Regions from separate parts of the Pseudoalteromonas sp. NC201 genome, predicted to be linked through region 3. Evidence: predicted binding sites of a transcription regulator. Region 3 holds the regulator's gene; each other region holds the start of a gene.

Region 1 (7,092 bases), 2.0 Mb from region 3:
ATTGATGAGTTTATTGCCATCGTTGGTCTAATTCATTATCTTGCATGGCGTTTGCAGTGACTCTGACAAGTTGCTCATACTATAATGCATGCTTTAGTGACTAAGAATTTGTTACCTTGCAATATCAATTAAAGAAAAGCCGAAAGCGTAAGAGCGTTGCGATAAAAATAAAAGCAGGCCAAGTGTTTGTGTATGCGCCAGAGCAAATTTGCGAGCGCTGGTTACATACTTGGGTGGAAAGCAAATCCGATTGGATAAAATCAAAGCTTGCTCTAAAAATCATACCTGAGAGCCCTCGGCCACTGGAAACAGGAATTGTGCAAGTCTTCGGCGAGACCTTTACCATTCAAAGGGGCGAAAGCACGACCTCTGTAATTGATTTTGACAACAAAAGGGTTTTACTTAAGGCTGTCAAAAATGAATGGCGTGAATTAGTTGCGCTGTTAAGCGAAACGCTAAATGACTATGTAGACATGGTTATTGCGCGCTATCAACCTGATATTCAAGCTCGCTTTGATACGCTAAAGATACGAGTTTATAAAAGCCGCTGGGGCAGTTTTTCATCTAAAGGCGTGCTTGCGTTTAATACGTTTTTGATTGGTGCGCCTAAGTGGGTAATCGATTATGTGGTAGTGCACGAACTTTGCCATTTTCACGTCATGGCACACAATAGCGCATTTTGGCGCTTGGTAACAAAGCACTATGGCCACGACCATAAAATGGCTCGGCGTTATTTACGTGACCACGGTCCTGACTTGATGATTGAGCATTAGCATAGTGCCCTGTTTATGCCTATTATTTCTCGGGCCTCGCTTTTGCCGCGCGTTTTAACAGCTTTTGAAATGTCGGACATTCAAAATGGCTTGGCGCTGGGCATTTGGCAGCGTGATAGAGGCCATCTCGCATTGCAGTTAAATGCTTAATGGTTTCATTTAATTCATCCGCTTTGGATTGTAACTTCACCCTATCAATATCCGCTTTACCCTCGGGGGTAAACATGTCCGCTATTTCATCTAACGAAAAGCCTGCGTTTCTGCCTAGTGTAATAAGCGCTAGGCGTTCAAGTATTGAAGGGGGGAAAACACGTTTGAGCCCTTGTCGACCAATCGATCGGATCAGTCCTTTTTCTTCATAATATCTAAGCGTGGATGCGGGTAAACCAGACTTCTTTGCAACTTCACTGATATCCATTCTTGCCCTTGACTTAAAGTTAACTTGAACTAGTAGGATAGCGGCTATCAGTAAAAAAGAGGAGTAAAAATAGTGGAAAGCCTATATTCGATGTTAATGCCAGCAGTCGCGATTGGCGTAGGTGCAACGCTTGTTATGGATTTGTGGGCATTTATGCTCAGTCGCGTGTTTGCCATAAAGGGCTTAGATTATGCATTGGTTGGTAGGTGGATTGGACACTTGTGTAAAGGTCAACTCACGCATCAAGGTATCGGGCACAGTAAACCAATATCTGGTGAAGGTGTCATTGGCTGGTGCATGCATTATCTCATTGGGATTGTATTCGCCTTGGTGTTACTTCTGAGCGTGGGCAAGCCTTGGTTGACTGAGCCTAGCCTTTTGATTGCGTTAGTTTTTGGCTTAATAACGTGTGTTTTTCCATTTTTTATTATGCAACCCTGTTTTGGTGCAGGGGTAGCAGCATCTAAATTACCAGAGCCGAATAAGGCAAGGGTAAAAAGTATGGCAGCACATTTTATTTTTGGCTTTGGATTGTTTTTAAGCTCGTTTATATATGTAAGCTTGTTGTGAGATAACACAATAAAAGGTGGTGGAGGGAGCTGGATTCGAACCAGCGAAGGCTGAGCCGTCAGATTTACAGTCTGATCCCTTTGGCCGCTCGGGAACCCCTCCATCGTTTGGAGCGTTTACTTTAAAAGTGGTGGAGGGAGCTGGATTCGAACCAGCGAAGGCTGAGCCGTCAGATTTACAGTCTGATCCCTTTGGCCGCTCGGGAACCCCTCCGAAATTGTAACTGTTGTTTATGGTGGAGGGAGCTGGATTCGAACCAGCGAAGGCTGAGCCGTCAGATTTACAGTCTGATCCCTTTGGCCGCTCGGGAACCCCTCCTAAACAACGGCGGTGATAATAACAAAGTTTTTTTCGAAGTAAAGAAAACTACTAAAGTTTTTCGGAAAAAGGCCGATAAATTCATAATTAGCAAAATAATCGGTTGGAATACATGCAAATTGATGGCGTTTTAATCAGTGAGTCGCAATTAGGATCCGCATTGAACATTAGTGTTCATGAGACGCGCTCTGCCGATTTTGCCATGCTGTTATCTATGCTATCAACCGATGCATTAGATTTTAGCCAATTTCACCTACCAAAATCTGAAGCTGCCGCAAAAGATAACTCAGAAGAAACACTAAAAAAGCAATTTGAAATAGGTCCACAAAAGCCGCTTGCGCCAAAAGAGTACAATATGCTTATTGGTCAGCATAACGCGCAGCTGGTATCTATGGGGGCGATGGCAACCTTGCGATTGCAAGAAAATTTAAATCCAGAACCTTTTGCCGCACGAAATGATAAAAAGCATATTCCACTCGAAGTCGTAGAAAATTTGGAACCAGCGGTTAAAAGACGTTTGGCGAGCGCGCAAGGTAAACTGGCCTTAGTTGCTGATAAGGCAATGGATGCGGCTGGTTTTTATGATCAAATTGCAACGGGTGATATGCAGAGTATGTTACGCGCGACGGCGTAACAACATTAGCTGCTTTTACTCCTTCAAAATTGAGCAAATTTAAGACAAACTGGTATTAAACTTGCTGTTTTACAGCTGTTTGCTTCGTTACTAGACTGACATAAAACGCCATGCTTATCGTGCTTCATGTCTAATACCAATTGAATTAATTCTCTAATCAATTTGAAGGGTGAAATAGCATATTAGCTTCGTTAAAAATTTCTCATTTAGAACAACTAAATAGCAAAATTTTTGCCTTGCTACTAAAGCTATTTCCCCGCTTCAAGATAGATCATTTACTTAATACAACTGGTATAAGCTAAACGGCCTTTAATCATCCTTAGCTCGTTTCAAGCCTTTTTTATTGCTTTGTATCTAATCTCTAGTTCAGACTATTTTAGCTACCGTGGCACTTTTTATACTTTTTATCACTGCCGCACGGACAGAGGTCATTTCTGCCTACTTTGGTTGTAGGTGTATCGTACAATTCACCATCTAAGTAATACCATCTGCCTGCTTCGGTAATAAAATTTGACCGCTCATGGAGTATATAGTGTGTGTTTTCTGCGATATAGTGCGCCTTAAACTCAACGATCCCCTGAGTAGCTTCTACTACTTCTTCTAGCACTTCCAATTTTATAAAGTGTGCATAATTAGCAAATGCAGCAATATCGTCGATATTGTTTTGTGCTTGTTTAGCCTGGGCATAGGTGTCATGAATATACTTTGCATCTTTTAAGCAGTATGCAGTATAGCGAGAGCGCATGAGTATTTGTGGACGCTCTGCGAATTTTTGTCCCTTAAGGTACGGTTCACAACATTGCGAATAGGGAAGGGATGAATTGCAATAACAAGACATAAAAAACTTCAGTTTTAACAAATTTATATCCTGTTATTGTAGCTTGTTAAGCGCTTTGAAAACAGTGGATCGCAACGTCAGATACCGGCAGTTCCATTTTGTTGATAGTTTGCACTGATGCAATATCAGTCCAAATCACCACTGCAGCGAAATTACCATTGCTGATAGCACTTTTAAGTACATACTCAAGGTCGTATATGTGCTTTTGCCTAATGACGAGCAACTTACTTGCATCAACTGAAGCGCTTTCTAGTAGTGACTTGTTTGGTACATTATCGGGTGCAACGAGTAGCGTCCAGCCTTGTTTATGCTGACATTTATGTAAAACTTTAAGTAACTCTAAACTAGCGACGATCTCATCTTCAACTATCACATTATTGATTTCGTTAAGTGTGTAATAAGTTGAATTGTTTGGCTGTAGAAGTGCATTGCTGTGTAACATAATTGTCTCACTGGTTATCTATACAGTATTTGTATACAGTAGTTTATACAGTGTGTGAATGCAAGGGAAATTGCTAGCTTTTTAATCAATATTCAAGCTTAATTTTTATTTAGTTTAAATTTTCAATATAAAACAAGTGGTTGTGATTTTTTTGAAATGAGAGCTTAATTGACGAAAGTTCAGTATGAGTAAAGCAAGGAAGTTTTCTCAGCTGCGATACAGTAGTTTTCCTACTGTATCATTTTGATCGTCGCGGAGGGAAAGCGTACGTTTACTTAAGAGAGGCTTAGCTACGCCTAGCCTAGGTTTTTTTGGAGAGTCAAATTTAATTTACTGGCTAATATGCTGTAGTTGATGAATTTGCTCGTAAAGTGTTGCAGCATAGCACTGTGCATCTCTAAAGCGCTTAGTTGTAAGGAAGCGGCGTACATCTAGTAGTACCTGTTCGGCGCCTTTGTGCCCTTGGCTGCTGGCCAAACTTAACCAAGCGGCTGCATGAAAGGGGCTGGGTGGCACTCCTTGACCTTTCATAAACAACAAACCTAAAAAGAACTGTGCCTTCAAATCACCAGACATCGCCGCCAGTCTTAGCCATTTTGCCGCAAGCGGAAAAGATTTTTCTTTTAGGTAATAGAGGCCTTTTTTCAAAGCTTGGGTATTGTCGTGAAGATCTGGGAATTTTGCGTCCGCTTTTAATGGCGACGTTACAAATTCAAGCACATTCAGCAGCTGCTGTTCTAAGTCATGGTTTGCTGAGTTGTCGGTGCTATTTTGATCCATATCTTTATTCGCAATAATGTTGATAAGCAGAGTGTAGCTGAATTTTAACTATTTTGTCCGAGTTTTAAAGTGATTCGTGTTAAAATCCAACCACTTGTTCCTTAAATTTGTAATTTTAGTTATGCTCGAGCGGTTATTTTCACTGCAAGCTATGCACACCAATGTAAGAACTGAGGTGATTGCTGGCTTGACGACATTCGTTACTATGGTTTACATCGTTTTCGTAAACCCTGCAATGCTAGCAGAAGCTGGCATGGATCACGGCGCTGCTTTTGTAGCAACTTGTATCGCAGCCGCAATCGGCTGTTTTATTATGGGACTATGGGCAAACTATCCTTTAGCGCTTGCGCCTGGAATGGGCTTAAACGCCTTTTTTACCTATGGTGTTGTGCTTGGCATGGGCTATACATGGCAAAGTGCATTAGGCGCGGTATTTATGTCGGGCTGTTTATTTCTATTTTTGAGCGTATTCAAAGTACGCGAATGGGTGATCCAAGCTATTCCCATTGTGCTAAAGCGTGCGATCGCGGCAGGTATTGGCGCATTCTTAGCCTTAATCGCGCTAAAGAACGCGAAAATTGTTATCGCAAGCGATGCGACATTAGTACAACTTGGTGATATCACTTCTCCCGGCCCGCTATTAGCCATTGCGAGCTTTTTTGTGATTGCGGCGCTTATGTACCGTGAAGTCAAAAGTGGCGTGCTTATCAGCATTTTAATGGTAACGGGTATTGCGTGGGGGCTTGGGCTTGTAGATTATCACGGGGTTGTTGATATCCCCCCAAGCATCGCGCCGACCTATATGCAGTTGGATTTGAGCGGAATTTTTGAGCTTTCCATGCTTAGCGTGGTGTTTGCATTTTTATTTGTCGATTTATTTGATACCAGTGGCACATTGGTTGCGGTGACTCAAAAGGCCGGATTATCTGACGAACATGGTCGCATGCCAAGGTTGGGTAGGGCACTGTCAGCTGACAGCACTGCGACGATTGCAGGCTCAGTGCTCGGTACTTCAACGACGACTTCATACATTGAATCAGTGTCGGGTGTATCTGTCGGTGGTCGCACAGGGTTGACGGCCGTGGTCGTGGGGATCTGCTTCTTACTCATGATGTTCTTTGCGCCATTGGCACAGATGGTTCCTGCATATGCGACGGCAGGCGCGATATTGTATGTGTCGGTATTAATGCTACAAAACCTAAAGTTGATTAATTGGGATGAGATGAGCGATGCTATTCCGGTGAGTGTTGTGTTATTGATGACACCGCTCACGTTTTCAATCGCGCATGGTATTGCTTTGGGTTTTATTTCTTATACGGCAGTTAAGTTGGCGTGTAATAAGGCAAATGAAATCAGTATCAGCGTTTGGGTACTGACAGCACTCTTTATCGTTAAGTTTGCTTTTGGTTAAGCAAGTGGGTTTACTTCATTTGTAATAAAAAAGGCTGGGAGACCAGCCTTTCACGTAAATTATGGTGTTACCACTTCTTCTTCGGTGCAAACAATACGTCCAAGTCGTCTTGTTCTTGCTCTGCTTTCTTTTTCACCGCTGATGCGTTGGACGCTCTAAGTTCGCTGCTGATCTCTTCTAAATAACCTTCCAGCTGTGCTTTTTTCTCTTTTACATAGTCATCATTGTATGAGACGGCGCAAATTGTAGCGTAAGCTTTTTCAAAGTATTGTCTTGCTGAACCGACCATGTTTGCGGTTCTCGCTGAAAGCCCTCGTTTTATCTGGCTTTCAACATTGATTTTAAGCTGAAAGCGCTCCAGCCTACGGTCTTCATTAACGAACAGTTGAGTGTCTACTTTACCTTTACTATGCTCTGAGCGTAGTAGTTGGCGTAATTTCTTTATGCCTTGAACTAATGCGATAATTTGTTTGTCGTTGTCTGGAAGTGCTATCGAGTCTGAGTCAGCTGCTTTTTCAGGCTGAGTATTTAAGCGCTCTTGCGACTCGTGTAAGCGACTTTTTAATTCTTTCGAAGTAGGAGACAACTCCACCATTGCGGCTAAAGCATCGTGCACGCGGCGCTGAATAATACGGATCATGACTTCAGACATCGGAATATTGCTGCCATTCATGATGACGTCTTCCGCTTCTTCTATTACGCGTTTTTGCTTAGCAAGTTCTTTGCGTCTCTCCGCTTCTTGTTTCTCTTTATGTTGCTGGATAGCGCTTACCCAAACTGCTATGACGATAAGTGCAACAATCAACATTATTATAATAGAAACAAACATACTGAAATCTCTTTCATGTAACCACCAGTGTAATTTTTTAATCTTACATGAATTCGTACTATTCTGAACAGGTTTACGA
Region 2 (7,092 bases), 1.1 Mb from region 3:
AACTCAATGAAGTTACCCGTAATGGCACATGCGAATGCCGTTGATATGCAACAACTTGCTGTAGATGCCAATATCAACGTTATGGCGCATGGACTTTGGAACTGGTTAGCGCCAAATACAGCCCCTAGCGAAAGCGAACTACCAACCAATGTAAAAGCTGTGCTGGATACCATCATCGAAAAAGACATCGCCTATCAAGCCACATTAAATGTGATGAATGCTCTGGCGAAAGTGACTGACAACACTTTCACCTTCTCATCTGAATATCGTACCGTATTACCTCCGTCTCAAATTGCTTGGTATCAAAGTGAACCTGGTCGCTGGTTTTCTCGAGAAATGGGTCAAGGCTGGGGTGAAATAAGTAATCAACAAAAGGTGGCTAAACTTGAGCAAGTTTTCTCACAAGGGCAACGAGCACTAAATTATCTATATAAAAATGGCGCAACCTTGCTGCTTGGCTCAGATACGCCACCCGCACCAACTTATGTCTCGCAACCTGGCTTATCGACTTATCAAGAATTAACGATGATGGATCAAGCCGGAGTAGGCCTCGTTAGCTTGCTATCTGCTGCTACCATTAATAATGCGAAAGCATTTGCGATAGACAACCAGTACGGCAGTATCGCAGCTGGGAAAGTGGCAAATCTATTACTTTTAAATAGTAACCCTTTGCAGTCAGTCGCGGCTTATAACGATATCGAATATGTTATCTTACATGGCTCCGCCATTGAACGTGCTACTTTTCATATCGATGCCCTCGAGAAAAGTGAGTGAGTAAATACGCCAGAATAGAAATGCTGATAATGTCGGTCTCACCTCAATTGACTTAATCAAGTGATCTATTCTGATATTTTCGAACTTCTGCTGGTAACAAGAGTCGAAAAATCGTCGCAAAGATAGCGCACACAGCCGAAGTAAGGTTGCTCTAACGCGGCCAGATAAAGCATAATAAAACAAAAAGGGTTTCTCTATAATGAAGATTTCATCTTTTCATCTCTCTAGGCAATCTTGGGGATTGCTAGCACTATCCGCTGCTATTTTTGAAGCCGTTGCACTGTATTTCCAATACGGTATGGGTTTAGAGCCCTGTATTATGTGCATCTATCAGCGTTTTGCTATGTTGGGGTTATTAGCAGCTGGTTTAATCGGTATGATTTCTCCTCGCTCTTTCGCACTGCGTAGTCTGGCATTTGTTTCGTGGGGTGTAGGCAGTATTTGGGGTTATTTTATCGCCCGTGAACATATCAATATGCAAACCACAACGGATCCATTTGCTTTTACCTGTGACTTTGTACCAAACTTTCCTGCGTTTATGCCGCTGCATGAATGGCTGCCAAGCTTTTTTGCTGCAACGGGTGACTGCGGCAACATAGATTGGTCTTTTGCAGGATTATCTATGCCTGGATGGATGGAAATTATCTTTGCATTTTATAGTGTTGCATTTATTCTTTTCTTATTTTTCCACGTTACCAAAAGAAGTTGAGATATCACATTCATGCATTTTAGGTTAAGCCAAATTGAGCAACTGAGAGCGTTTAAATTACGTGACAAGCAGATGATCTTACGTCTTGCACTTAGCCACCTTGATGCAAAAACAAAGGTCGTGTTAAGAATAGCCAAGTTGCTACTGCTCACACCGTTTTTTGCCTCATTGGTCGTATTTGAAGGCTGGCTGTTATTACCTGTCTTACTCGTGGCAGGATTAATTTATCCGCTACTGACCACACCACTGGAAATACAATTTGGCAAACCCAAGTTAGCTCAGGCAATCGCTGAGTTTAACGCCTCGAATAAGCCCTGATCTTCAATCTACCTGTGTGCGAGCAACTAAGCTCGCACACAATAACTACGACTAGACTCTAATTTTCCCCTCCAGTTTTGCCAATATTCCTTTCCCAATTCCTTTTACTTCCAGCAACTCCGTTGTTGTTTTAAAGCGCCCCATTTTCTTACGGTACTCTACGATGGCTTCAGCTTTACGAATACCAATCCCTGGTAAACTTGAAAGCGCCGAAGCGTCAGCGGAATTAATATCGAGTACAGCACTTTGCTGCTGTGTTTGATAGACAGATTTTGCTTGATCCGTAGGTTTTGCGAGCACACTTGAACAGCTTAAACCTAGCGCCAATAAAATAGAAAGTATGGTGGGTTTATTGAACATATATACACTCCTTGTGCGTAAAAAGTATCCAAAGCTTACTGCATTTACCTCGGTGAGTGATTGCAGAAGCTTTTTAAATAAAGATTGGAATATTGACTTTGTCAAAAAACATTCATTCTTTCAAAAATCAAAATAAACATTAAGCTTTTGTTTTTAATGAATTTAATTAATTCTACTTCACTCAACAGCACTTGAAAAATTTTCAAAATAACTTGCTTAATCACTCGATTCGATTTACTGTATAAAAAAACAGTGACTAGGGGAATAACCATGGCCGTTATCATCAAATATGTTGTTGAAAGAAATGGAGTCGAGCGTATGACTTTCACGTCTAAAAAAGAAGCTGATGCTTATGATAAGATGCTAGATGTAGCTGAAGCATTGGAAGACATGCTAACGAAAGTTGACGTGCCGCTAAGTGAACAACAAGTTGAATCCCTAGCGCTTGAAATTGCAAAACAAAAAGATGACTTTGTGTCTGTGTTAAAAGGTGGCAAAGTAGCACCAAAGGCCAATACCAAAAACAAATCTGAAAACGAAAAAGCGTCAGATCCAGATAAAGTGACCAAAATTAAGCAAGCCTAAATGATAATAACCACTTACTTCAGTGGGTGGTTTAGGCTGAAAATAAAAAACCGCATGTTCTGCGGTTTTTTATTTTGTGCTGTGTAGCGTGGTATTATTTAATCACGCTTGCCACTGCGTCAGCAAAGTAGTCAATATTGTCTTTGCTTACGCCAGCTACGTTAACGCGGCTAGAGCCTACCATATAGATAGCATATTCAGTGCGTAGTCTGTCAATTTGCTCTTTGTTAATACCCAAGAAAGAGAACATACCGTGCTGACGGTCAATGAACGAGAAGTCTTGCTCAACACCTTTTGCAGCTAGGCTTTCTTTGATCAACGTACGTAGACCATTGATACGACCGCGCATTTCGTCAAGTTCGTCGTACCACATTTGCGTAAGTTCAGTACTGCTTAGAATGGTATTTACAATATCAGCACCGTGTGCTGGCGGCATTGAATAGATACTACGAACCACACTAAGTAATACTGAGTTTGAAACATCAGCAGTTGCACTGTCTTTTGCAATGATTGAACACGCACCGATACGCTCGCGGTATAAACCAAAGTTTTTAGAGCAAGATGAACAGATGATCATTTCATCAACTGTATCCGCAACCGTTCTAAGGCCTTGTGCATCTTCTTCAAGGCTAGTACCAAAGCCTTGGTATGCAATATCAATTAATGGCGTAAAGCCTTGCTCTTTTGCAAGTTCAGCAACCACTTTCCATTGCGCTTGATTTAAGTCCATACCACTTGGGTTATGACAACATGCATGAAGTAGTACTACATCACCTTTAGGTACTTGCTTCAGCGCATTGATCATCTCATCAAACAACAACCCTTTGTTTTCGTAGTCGTAGTAAGGATACTCTTTAACTGTTAGACCAGCTGCTTCAAATAGGCTGATGTGGTTTGCCCAAGTTGGAGTCGTAACCCAAACAGTTGCATTGGTGTTGCAACGTTTAATAAATTCGGCAGCAACACGTAATGCGCCAGTACCACCAGGTGCTTGCGCCGTACGTACGCGATTTGCCAATAATGTACTATGCTCTCCAAGTAACAGTGTTTCCATCTTTTGACAGAAGTCTAAATTACCAGCCAAACCAATATAAGATTTTGTCGTTTCGTTTTCTAAACGAAACGCTTCCGCTTTTTTAACCGCTTTAAGTACCGGCGTGTTTCCCTGCTCGTCCTTATAAACACCTACACCAAGGTCAATTTTGTTTGGGTTAGTGTCCTGTTTATAAGCGGCCATCAGGCCTAAAATAGGATCTGTTGGAAGTGGTTTTAGCTCTGAGAACATGGCTTATCTCTTTTATTTTAATTAATGCAAACTCGAGCGGCTGACGCCCGATTCCAGTAGACTTGATGGTAACATAGAGACTTGCATCTCAGTTACCATATTTATCTAGAATTTTATTCATTTTTGTAAACTTGGCAGCACCACAAAGGCGTCAAGTTTACAGCCGGACATTCCGATAATTATTTGGGTAAATATTCAGGGATTCTCGTACATGCTGCTGCAAGCAATGCTAAAATTTCTTCGTTGAAAAATGACTCAGAAAACGCTTCTGCATCAATAATTCCAATACAATTTTGAGCATCATCGAATAATGGCATACAGGTTTCTGCTTTCACCTTTGGATCGCAAGTGTAGTACTCTCCACCACTGGCGACATATTGAGGGATGTCATTAATCACTCGAGCTTTAGCACTTAATACCGTTTGAATATTATTTGACGTAGCGGCAAAAGCCTCCGTTATTGGGAATAGCGGTCTACTCGGCGCGCCAGAGTACGCTAATTTGAGAAGTTGTTTCCCTTCATTTGTCGCTCTTGCTTGGTATATGCCAAACCAATCAACAGCTGTAAATTCAACTACCGCTGACACTATCGTTTGTAGCTTAGCAAGCGATTGCTCATTCACCGTGTTCTTTTCAACGTAGTCACTCAACAAAAAAGGCGCTTCCTGAAGGTGCCCAAACAAGCTACAAGCGCCTCCTTCCCCAAGCTCAGGGATCTGATATGACCACACAGAAAGGCTTGAGTTTTGCTCAATATAAGCATCTAGTTTTTCTAATTGCAGCAAAAGCAATTCGCGGGAGATAGATAATCCACTCAATGAAATATAATCTGACATTTTAGCCATCTAAACATCTAAAGTTAATACAACTTTACCACGCTCTTTATACCTTGCCAACACTAAAAAACAGGTACATAGAGTAATAGGAATAGATATTAAACTAAAGCAGAGGTGAAATGCGCTTGAGTGGAATTTAGACCGATTTGGAGGTGAGTGAATAAATCATTTCTACTTCATTTCCAGCACTGTTGTAGCTAACGCTTTGGGCAATCTCGTTAAGTAAGCTAACACCTCGACCGTGGCTATGCTCTTGCTGCGCTTTATTGCGCTCGCTTGATTCAAAACCATTACCTGAATCACAAATGTTGAAGTATAGCTTTAGCTCTTCAGGGCTATAGCGCACAGAAATAATAATTAGCGCTTCTTTTAGCTCCTTCAAAACACTCTCTCGCAGACTATAGAACTCAAAAAACCCATCTTCTTTGTTTTTAATCTCAGAATCTAACCCCAGCACACCGTGATCTAAAGAATTATTGTAGGCCTCTGAGAGTAATAAGAAGATGTTAGAGCGATGCGCCGAAATACCGTCAACCTCACTAAGCAAATCCACCAGCTCAAGTACCGGATCTGTCGTTTTCATCTGCTTGGCATCTAAAGATAACGAAATATTAAACGGCAAACTTGAATAATGGTTAGGCACAGAAACAATTGAATCGCTAGCAACGCAATTAACAATCGCGATACTTAAGTCATCTTGTTGCTCTGTATTGCCAGAAAACTCGCGAACTTCAGAGATAATTTGATCCGTGGAAATATGCTGCCGACTCGCCAGCAAGCGCTTTAACCGTCGTTCGCCATACATTTCCCCCCGCTCAGACTCAGACTCGATGATACCGTCTGTCGCCATTACGAGGCGTTGGTCGGGGCTAACTTCAAAATGCAGCAGATTACGTTCAAACTCATCGACTTCTAAAATGCCGAGTGCCATATGTTGGCTCTCAATGGTTTTAATAAGGCTACCATTTTGGTCAACCAGATATAAATCTGGCAAACCACCAAGCCAAGCAGAAACACTTTTCCCTGAGCTGCTCAATTCAATGATTGCTGCTGCACAAAACATATGACCGGGTAATAACTCATTAAGGGCGGTATTGAGCTCAACGGCTATATCACTAACCGCCATCCCCTTTTGCACCATAGTATAGAAAATGCGCGACGCAGGAAGCGCGCCGACCGCAGCTGCTAAACCATGGCCAGTAAAATCACCAAGTAAACAATAAAAGCCACCCATCGGGCTCTTGGCCATTAAAAACATATCGCCATTAAACATTGACGCGGGTGACAAGTGATATTCACAAATCTCAGGATATTCAGATTGTTGTGCAAGCGCATTACTAAAGATGTGCTCAACAATCTCGTGCTCTCGCTCTATTTGGTTATAGTGATATTCTAGTTGTCGGCGTTGTTCGTTGCTTTGTTGGCTGAGCCTACGAGTCCTCGCATGCGCTTTGATTTTGGCTGATAAAATGACTTTATCAAACGGCTTATGAATAAAGTCATCGCCTCCTACAGCGAGACACTTTTCAAAGCTGCTTTGATCTTCAAGTGCAGTGATAAAGATGATGGGGAGGTATACGTCGCCCGCATATTGCTTTATTTTGGGGGCAGTCTCAAAGCCATCCATTACGGGCATGACAACGTCTAGCAGCACGATGTCGATGTCCTGACTTTCGAGAATTTTTAATGCATCACGACCATTGTGCGCACAAAAAACGGTATAAAATTGTTGCTCAAGCATCGCCTTGAGCAGCTTACAGTTTAATACCTGATCGTCGACTACCAAGATATTCATGAGGGGCTAATCTATCGGCGTTCAGTCAATATCAAACTTCTTATCAAAACGAGAGATCTGGAGGATTTTCTTAAGTTGCGGACGACAATTACTAATTTGAATGCTAGAAACTGAGCTTCCTAGTGTTTTTTTCATATTTAACAGCATACCCAAAGCGGAGCTGTCCATATAGTCGGTTTCACGCAGGTCAACAACAACCTTTTCGGTTTGATCATTCACCTCCGCATACGCCTGACGAAACGATTGCACCAAATTAAAGTCGAACTTGCCTCTAATTTGAATGGTTAGTGTCTTACCGTCAGCAGAAGCGTTTTTACTCAAGCTCATCATTAAGCTCCTAAATTATTTTGATTTGTTTCCCCTCACCAATTTAAATATAACGCTTAAAAATCATTTAGCAAAAAATAAAAAACATCTAATCTGCTTTTTG
Region 3 (7,092 bases):
AAAACCGACTCGGCCTTTTACGACTTGATTATCTAAATACCAAACCGCATCGCCTACAAAATTCCCTGTAATCGACACTTCAGCATTAACATATTGCGTTAGCTGCTGGGATGTTACTTGCTGCTCATTAGCTACACCTAGCGATTTTTCAATCTCAACTTTATGCTGCAACACATGTTTTTGCTGTGCTCTTTGCCACTGCCAATAAGAGAGCGAGCCACATAAAAGAACAACTATTAATGCTGCTAATATGGGGGGTTTTGATCTACCTTTAAAAAGTGCACCTAAATCCATCGGACACCCCTTATGATTAAAATTATTATTGTTGTACTGCTACTACTCGTTTTTCTAAATCTATTTAGAGCTATGCTAGTCATGCTCAAGTCAGAGCAACAAGAGTCGATGGCGAGGCTATTGCAACAAAGAGTTTATGCATCAATAGCTGTCGTACTTCTAATCTGTCTTGCTGCTCAATTTGGCTTTATAAAACTACACTCTTCACCCGTTGTTACAACACATAAACAAATACAAACAGGCACAACCAAACAACATCAACAAAATGCCAATACCAAGCCCCAGCTTGAAAAGCAAAGTGGTTCTTAGCGGTAAAGTGGCCCTTCAACACCCTGATCCATATAACGAAAAGAATAATCGCGCCAAGAGTGACATGAAAGCCATGAAATCCTGTCAGTAAAAAGAATGTATTACCGTAAACCCCCGACTGGAGAGTTAACCCCAGATCTTGGTAAGCGTGAATATACTCTTCCACTTGCAAGGTTAAGAATGCGACGCCAAGTAGTACTGTTAATCCCAAGAACGCCTTTACTTTCGCCCGTTGCTCTTTTTCTAAAGCTACATGAGCAAAGCTAAGGGTTACTGATGATGCTAATAGAATAATCGTATTGATCAGTGGAAGTCCCTGCCAACCCATAGCTTGAGTGACAGTTCCATCTGGAGTTGTGAGCAATGGCCATACAGCTTCAAATTGAGGCCATAAAACCTCATTGGTACTGGCATTATTACTTGCACCGCCTAACCACGGCACAGCTATCATTCGTGCATAGAAAAGTGCACCAAAAAAAGCAGCAAAAAACATAACCTCGGAAAAGATAAACCATCCCATTCCTTGCTTGAACGAACGATCCATTTGGGCAGAATATAACCCATTTTGAGATTCTTGGATCACATTCCTGAACCAACCAAAAATCATATAGATCAGCACAGCAATACCCACGAGCAGTAGCATTACTCCACTATTACTGGTTGATTTAAGTTGAATAATCGTTAAGCCAGCGCCAACAGCGATAAAGAAAAGTGCAAAAGCCCCGACGATTGGCCATGGACTTTGCTCAGGCACGTAATATTTTTCTTGTTCATGGTTCATATTTGAACTCCTCTCGAGCAACTAGCATATTCAGTCCATCACTGTCTTGTTTGCTAACTCGCTCTGTAATATCAAACAACGTATATGAAAGCGTGAGTTCCTCAACATCACTTGGTAGCTCCGTATCTACATAAAACCTCAAGACAAACTCAACTTCTTCTTTGCCTTTCATTGATTGCTGATCAAAACAAAAGCAGGCCATTTTGTGTAAATACTTTGCAGCTTTCCCCGGGGACACTGAAGGGATCGCTTGCAACACACGCTCACTATCACTCAAGTTTTTTGCAATAAATTTGACATCGGTTAGCTTACCGGGTTGAACACTAACCGAATGCTCGACTGCATCGACCTTAAATGGCGCCTGGCTTTGACTATGCGTTGTGAAGCTCACATCTACTTGTCGACTTTGTGCAATTGACTCGCTCTGCTTTGCGATTTCCATGGATGGCTTACCATTTAGGCCTGTGACATCACAAAAAACGTCATATAGAGGAACCAGTGCAAAGGCAAAAGCAAACATACCTAGCGTCAACAAAATAAGCTTCTTAAGCAGGCGGCCATGTTGCATTACTTAATCTCCGGTGGCGTTGAAAAGGTATGATAAGGAGCCGGAGATGGTACTTGCCACTCTAATCCCTCTGCCCCATCCCATACTTTCCCAGAGGCCTGCTCTCCACCTTTTATACATTTATAAACCACTGCAACAAACAACAGTTGAGAAAGACCGAATGCAAACCCTCCGATACTAATGATCGCGTTGAAATCAGCGAACTGTAGAGCATAATCAGGGATCCGCCTTGGCATGCCAGCAAGACCAACAAAGTGCATTGGGAAGAACAATACGTTCACACTAACCAAGGAGAGCCAAAAGTGAAATTTAGCCAATTTGATATCAAACATGTGCCCCGTCCACTTTGGTAACCAATAATATGCGGCGGCCATTATTGAGAACACAGCTCCCGTAACTAACACGTAATGGAAATGCGCGACAACGAAGTAGGTATCGTGATATTGGAAATCGGCGGGAGTAATCGCTAACATCAAACCGGAAAATCCACCAATTGTGAAAAGTACGATGAATGCAATAGCAAAAAGCATAGGCACCTCAAAACTAATAGCACCTCGCCACATTGTAGCTACCCAATTAAAAACCTTAACGCCAGTAGGCACTGAAATGAGCATAGTTGCATACATAAAAAACAACTCACCAGCTAAAGGCATACCCGTTGTAAACATATGATGAGCCCAAACGACGAACGACAGCAGTGCAATTGAAGCGGTTGCATAAACCATTGATGCATAGCCAAACAGTTTCTTTCTTGAAAATGTCGGTACTATCGTAGAGATTATGCCGAAGGCAGGTAATATCATGATGTACACTTCAGGATGGCCAAAAAACCAGAATATATGCTGGAACATAACAGGATCACCACCACCTGCTGCATCAAAAAAGCTCGTTCCAAAGAACTTGTCGGTCAGCACCATAGTTACGGCGCCAGCAAGTACCGGCATAACTGCAATCAGAAGAAATGCAGTTATCAACCAGGTCCAGACAAATAAAGGCAACTTCATCCATGTCATACCTGGAGCTCTAAGATTGACGATGGTCACGATAACGTTGATAGCACCCATAATAGAGCTAATGCCCATTATATGAACAGCAAAAACAAAAAATGCAGTATTGTCATTGCTGTACGTTGTAGATAGTGGCGCATAAAAAGTCCAACCAAAAGCAGGCCCGCCGCCTTCCAAAAATAATGACATCAGTAAAATTGCAAATGCAAAGGGTAGTATCCAAAAACTCCAGTTATTCATTCTCGGTAACGCCATATCAGGAGCACCAATCATCATTGGGATCATCCAGTTGGCAAGACCTGTAAATGCGGGCATTACTGCGCCAAATACCATTATTAGTCCATGCACGGTCGTCATTTGATTAAAAAAATGCGGATCTACAAGCTGTAACCCAGGTTGGAAAAGCTCGGCTCGGATCACCATCGCCATAGCACCGCCAATTAAAAACATGGTTAGTGAGAACAATAAATACAGTGTTCCAATGTCTTTATGATTGGTGGTAAACAGCCAGCGCTTTAAGCCTTTGGGAGCTGTATGGTGTGAATGTTCGTCTACGATGGCACTCATTACTTACCCTCCTCTAGTGCATCTATCTCACGCTGTATTTGGCTTGGCTGAATAACATCGCCAGTGTCATTACCCCAGCTATTTCTTTTATAGGTGATCACCCCCGCGATCTGCTTAATTGTTAATTGCTTTGCGAAAGATTGCATCGCAGTTCCTGGGCGACCTAAAAGTAGAATATCTATATGAGCTTTAATATCTCCAGTGACGACTTTACTTCCTTTCATTGCAGGGAAGACTCCTGGTAGCCCAAGCCCAGTTGGTTGATGGCAAGCTGCGCAATAAGCCATGTAAGTTTGTTCCCCAACCTCCATTAACTCTTCTTTCGAAAGAGTTTGTTGCGCAACTGCCTGTGACTCCGCCTCTGCTTTTGCTTTTTCAGCTTTAGCATCGTTAAGCCAACTATCAAATTTATCAGGACTTACGGCCTCGACGACGATTGGCATAAAGCCATGATCTTTGCCACATAATTCAGCACATTGGCCTCTATAAATTCCCTCATCGTTTACCTTTGCCCATGCCTCATTTATAAATCCCGGATTGGCATCCTTCTTCACCGCAAAATCAGGCACCCACCAAGAATGGATGACATCATCCGAGGTCATCAAAAAGCGGACTTTCCTATCTGTAGGAATAACTAAATGCTTATCAACTTCAAGCAGGTAATTTTCATTTTTTTCTTTAAGATCACTAATTTCATCTTTCGAAGTAGAGAGCAAAGAATAGAACTCAACATCATGCCCCATATACTCATAGTGCCATTTCCACTGAGAGCCTGTGACCTTAATGGTCAGATCAGCTTTACTCGTGTCTTCCATAGCAATAAGCGTTTTTGTGGCTGGTATTGCCATACCAATGAGTATCAGGAAGGGAATTGCAGTCCAAAGTATTTCCACTTTGGTGCTTTCATGAAATTGCGCTGCAACAACGCCTTTTGACTTTCTGTGTTTTATAAGCGCCCAAAACATAATCCCAAATACAATCACTCCAATGACACAACATATTAGAAATATGGTCATGTGAAGCTCATACACTTGATGACTAATGTCTGTAACACCTTGCCTCATATTGTAAGCGCTGTTAGCAAGTGAGGGCATGGCGATTAGCACCGCGATGAATGCTACAACTAATCGACAAATTTTCATTTGACGTCTCCTTCAAGACAACTCGTGGTTGTCTCTTGTTATTATTGGATGACTGTCATATTGTCTATTTGTACATAGACTTACTGCACGACTATTAACCAATTAGTCAAAAAACAAACAAATTGCAAGATTTTCGAGAAGACCGACTTTAGAATCAAAACTGGGGACTATAGGGAGTAAAACGAAGAATGATGAAAAATAGTGTATAAAGATCAGAAAACTAAAAATATTACTAAATGATTAAAGTCACTATAATTATCTAACTTTCACACAGTTAGAAAAGTTAATTATTACTTTCTAAACAAAATATAGTTAAAGCAAGCGCAACTTTATATTTAACGCTACGCTCGCTCTCATAAACTACATCCAGTCTGCACTTCGGATAACACCGACAGCTAACCCTTCAATGGAGAAATTTTGATGTTCTAGATCTACTTCAATCGCTTTAAATTCTTCATTCTCAGCATGTAAAAAAACTTTCTTTCCTTTCTTTTCAAGGCGTTTAACAGTCACATCTTCTTCTACACGAGCAACTATCACTTGCCCATTTTCTGCCACTTGAGTTCTGTGAACAGCCAATAGGTCACCATCTATAATACCAATATCCTTCATGCTCATACCATTAACTCTCAAAAGGTAATCAGCATTAGGTTTAAAAAAACTAGCATCTACATTACAGTGGCTTTCTACATGTTGCTCTGCCAAAATAGGCTCACCAGCAGCAACACGACCAATAATAGGCAAACCAAGTTGTTCTGATTCATCCTCTACAAGTCGAATCCCTCGGCTTGCGCCTGGGACCATTTCGATAACTCCCTTTTTCGCAAGCGCTTTCAGGTGCTCTTCCGCTGCATTTGCACTCTTAAAACCCAAAGCATCAGCTATTTCAGCACGAGTTGGAGGCATGCCTGTATCTTTTATGAATACTTTTATTAATTCAAAGATTTGTTCTTGTCGTTTTGTTAGAGGACGCATTAACTGGTATTCCATACAGTGGTTTATTTACTGTAAGTATATACAGCTCAAAAAAAATCGCAAATGTTTCTTTCTTCGCCATATTTTAAGTGTATTTATTGATAGCATTAATTAGATCAGCATTAAACAAGAATCGAAGTCTGTGCTTCAGAGCATAACCTACGACTCTACGAAATAAGGATTATTAAGATTTAGGGCTGATAAATCACCTCCTACCATTTTGCACTGTGCTGATACTGTGGTGGGAGCGCATTTACTTAGGTTTAGAAAACCTGGCGAGGCTTTTTATATATCAAATTTCTATACCTCAAATAGCAAAAAACCCGTCGCTTGCTACAACGGGTTTTGATGTACATGGGTGTTCCACATTATTTTTGAGCCGAAACTTTCATTGCAAGCCATCGGCGGGTGAACCACCTCCCACCATGTTACACTGTGCCTATACTGTGGTAGGAGCGAGTTTACCTCGCGAGGTTTTTTCGGAATTTCATTGCAACCCCTCGGCGGGTAAACCGCCTCCCAGCATGTTGCACTGTGCCTATACTGTGGTAGGAGCGAGTTTACCTCGCGAGGTTTTTTCGGAATTTCATTGCAACCCCTCGGCGGGTAAACCGCCTCTTAGCATGTTGCACTGTGCTGATACTGTGGTGGGAGCGAGTTCACCTCGCGATGTGTTGATTGGCTTGTGAGGCTTTCTATATCCCGAAATTATAACCCCCAAACAACAAAAAACCCGTTGCATCTCTGCAACGGGTTTTGATGTACATGGATGTTCGAATGTCGATGAAGTTCATGGATGAACGCTTTTCATCAACCTCTTATTTGGCCCTGGCTCGCTACGAAGTAGGATGTTCTCATTTTTTAAATAGAGAGTCACATGGGTGATCCACACTATCATTGACCGGGGCCGACCCTTCGGCTGTTTTGTTTCACTTCTGAGTTTGGGTGACGAGAAACCGAAGCACCGCTTCGCAGTTCGAGGAAGTGAGCACAAGGACGCGCGAAGGGGAGATGCTACATGGAAGTACTTTACCCCAAGCAGAAAAAAACCCGTCGCATTACTGCAACGGGTTTTTCTTATAAGGCCCTGACGATGTTCTACTTTCACATGGGAAGCCCACACTATCATCGACGCTGTTTTGTTTCACTTCTGAGTTCGGCATGGGGTCAGGTGGGTCCAAAACGCTATGGTCATCAGGAAATTCTGTTCATTAATGAAGTATCCTTCATTAATATAAATCCGGAAAAAGCTATTAAATTCTTTGTCTACTTTAGTCTATTAACTTCTGTCGCTTATAAACCACTTTGGCGTTGTATGGTTAAGCCTCACGGGTAATTAGTACGAGTTAGCTTAATGCCTCACAGCACTTCCACATCTCGCCTATCAACGTTGTAGTCTTCAACGGCCCTTCAGTTGACTCTAAGTCAAAGTGAGAACTCATCTCGAGG

The links. The regulator LexA, encoded in region 3, represses DNA repair genes until DNA is damaged. The targets are predictions, from matches to a motif close to TACTGTATNNNNATACAGTA.
Region 1: a site for LexA is predicted at 4,002-4,021, ahead of PNC201_RS06800 (SulA-like leucine-rich domain-containing protein). Genes of this name have one in related genera too.
Region 2: a site for LexA is predicted at 2,397-2,416, ahead of PNC201_RS11770 (YebG family protein). Genes of this name have one in related genera too.

What each region holds. Positions count from the first base shown of each region.
Region 1 covers NZ_CP022522.1:1,641,422-1,648,513, forward strand. Annotated here, with positions in the region: gene PNC201_RS06760 (M48 family metallopeptidase) at 117-773, shown strand; gene PNC201_RS06765 (helix-turn-helix domain-containing protein) at 796-1,191, opposite strand; gene PNC201_RS06770 (DUF2938 domain-containing protein) at 1,264-1,761, shown strand; tRNA gene PNC201_RS06775 (tRNA-Tyr) at 1,779-1,863, opposite strand; tRNA gene PNC201_RS06780 (tRNA-Tyr) at 1,890-1,974, opposite strand; tRNA gene PNC201_RS06785 (tRNA-Tyr) at 1,995-2,079, opposite strand; gene PNC201_RS06790 (VC2046/SO_2500 family protein) at 2,192-2,713, shown strand; gene PNC201_RS06795 (YchJ family protein) at 3,090-3,551, opposite strand; gene PNC201_RS06800 (SulA-like leucine-rich domain-containing protein) at 3,598-3,993, opposite strand; gene PNC201_RS06805 (tetratricopeptide repeat protein) at 4,324-4,773, opposite strand; gene PNC201_RS06810 (NCS2 family permease) at 4,895-6,184, shown strand; gene PNC201_RS06815 (hypothetical protein) at 6,252-7,013, opposite strand.
Region 2 covers NZ_CP022522.1:2,728,361-2,735,452, forward strand. Annotated here, with positions in the region: gene PNC201_RS11750 (amidohydrolase family protein) at 1-774, shown strand, start outside; gene dsbB (disulfide bond formation protein DsbB) at 974-1,483, shown strand; gene PNC201_RS11760 (hypothetical protein) at 1,496-1,801, shown strand; gene PNC201_RS11765 (ComEA family DNA-binding protein) at 1,853-2,161, opposite strand; gene PNC201_RS11770 (YebG family protein) at 2,432-2,746, shown strand; gene PNC201_RS11775 (amino acid aminotransferase) at 2,841-4,031, opposite strand; gene PNC201_RS11780 (GAF domain-containing protein) at 4,211-4,876, opposite strand; gene PNC201_RS11785 (fused response regulator/phosphatase) at 5,004-6,662, opposite strand; gene PNC201_RS11790 (STAS domain-containing protein) at 6,684-6,989, opposite strand.
Region 3 covers NZ_CP022522.1:3,808,858-3,815,949, forward strand. Annotated here, with positions in the region: gene PNC201_RS16720 (SURF1 family protein) at 1-294, opposite strand, end outside; gene PNC201_RS23735 (DUF2909 domain-containing protein) at 367-603, shown strand; gene PNC201_RS16730 (cytochrome c oxidase subunit 3) at 509-1,384, opposite strand; gene PNC201_RS16735 (cytochrome c oxidase assembly protein) at 1,374-1,952, opposite strand; gene ctaD (cytochrome c oxidase subunit I) at 1,952-3,526, opposite strand; gene coxB (cytochrome c oxidase subunit II) at 3,526-4,668, opposite strand; gene lexA (transcriptional repressor LexA) at 5,029-5,643, opposite strand; rRNA gene rrf (5S ribosomal RNA) at 6,729-6,842, opposite strand; rRNA gene PNC201_RS16760 (23S ribosomal RNA) at 6,959-7,092, opposite strand, start outside.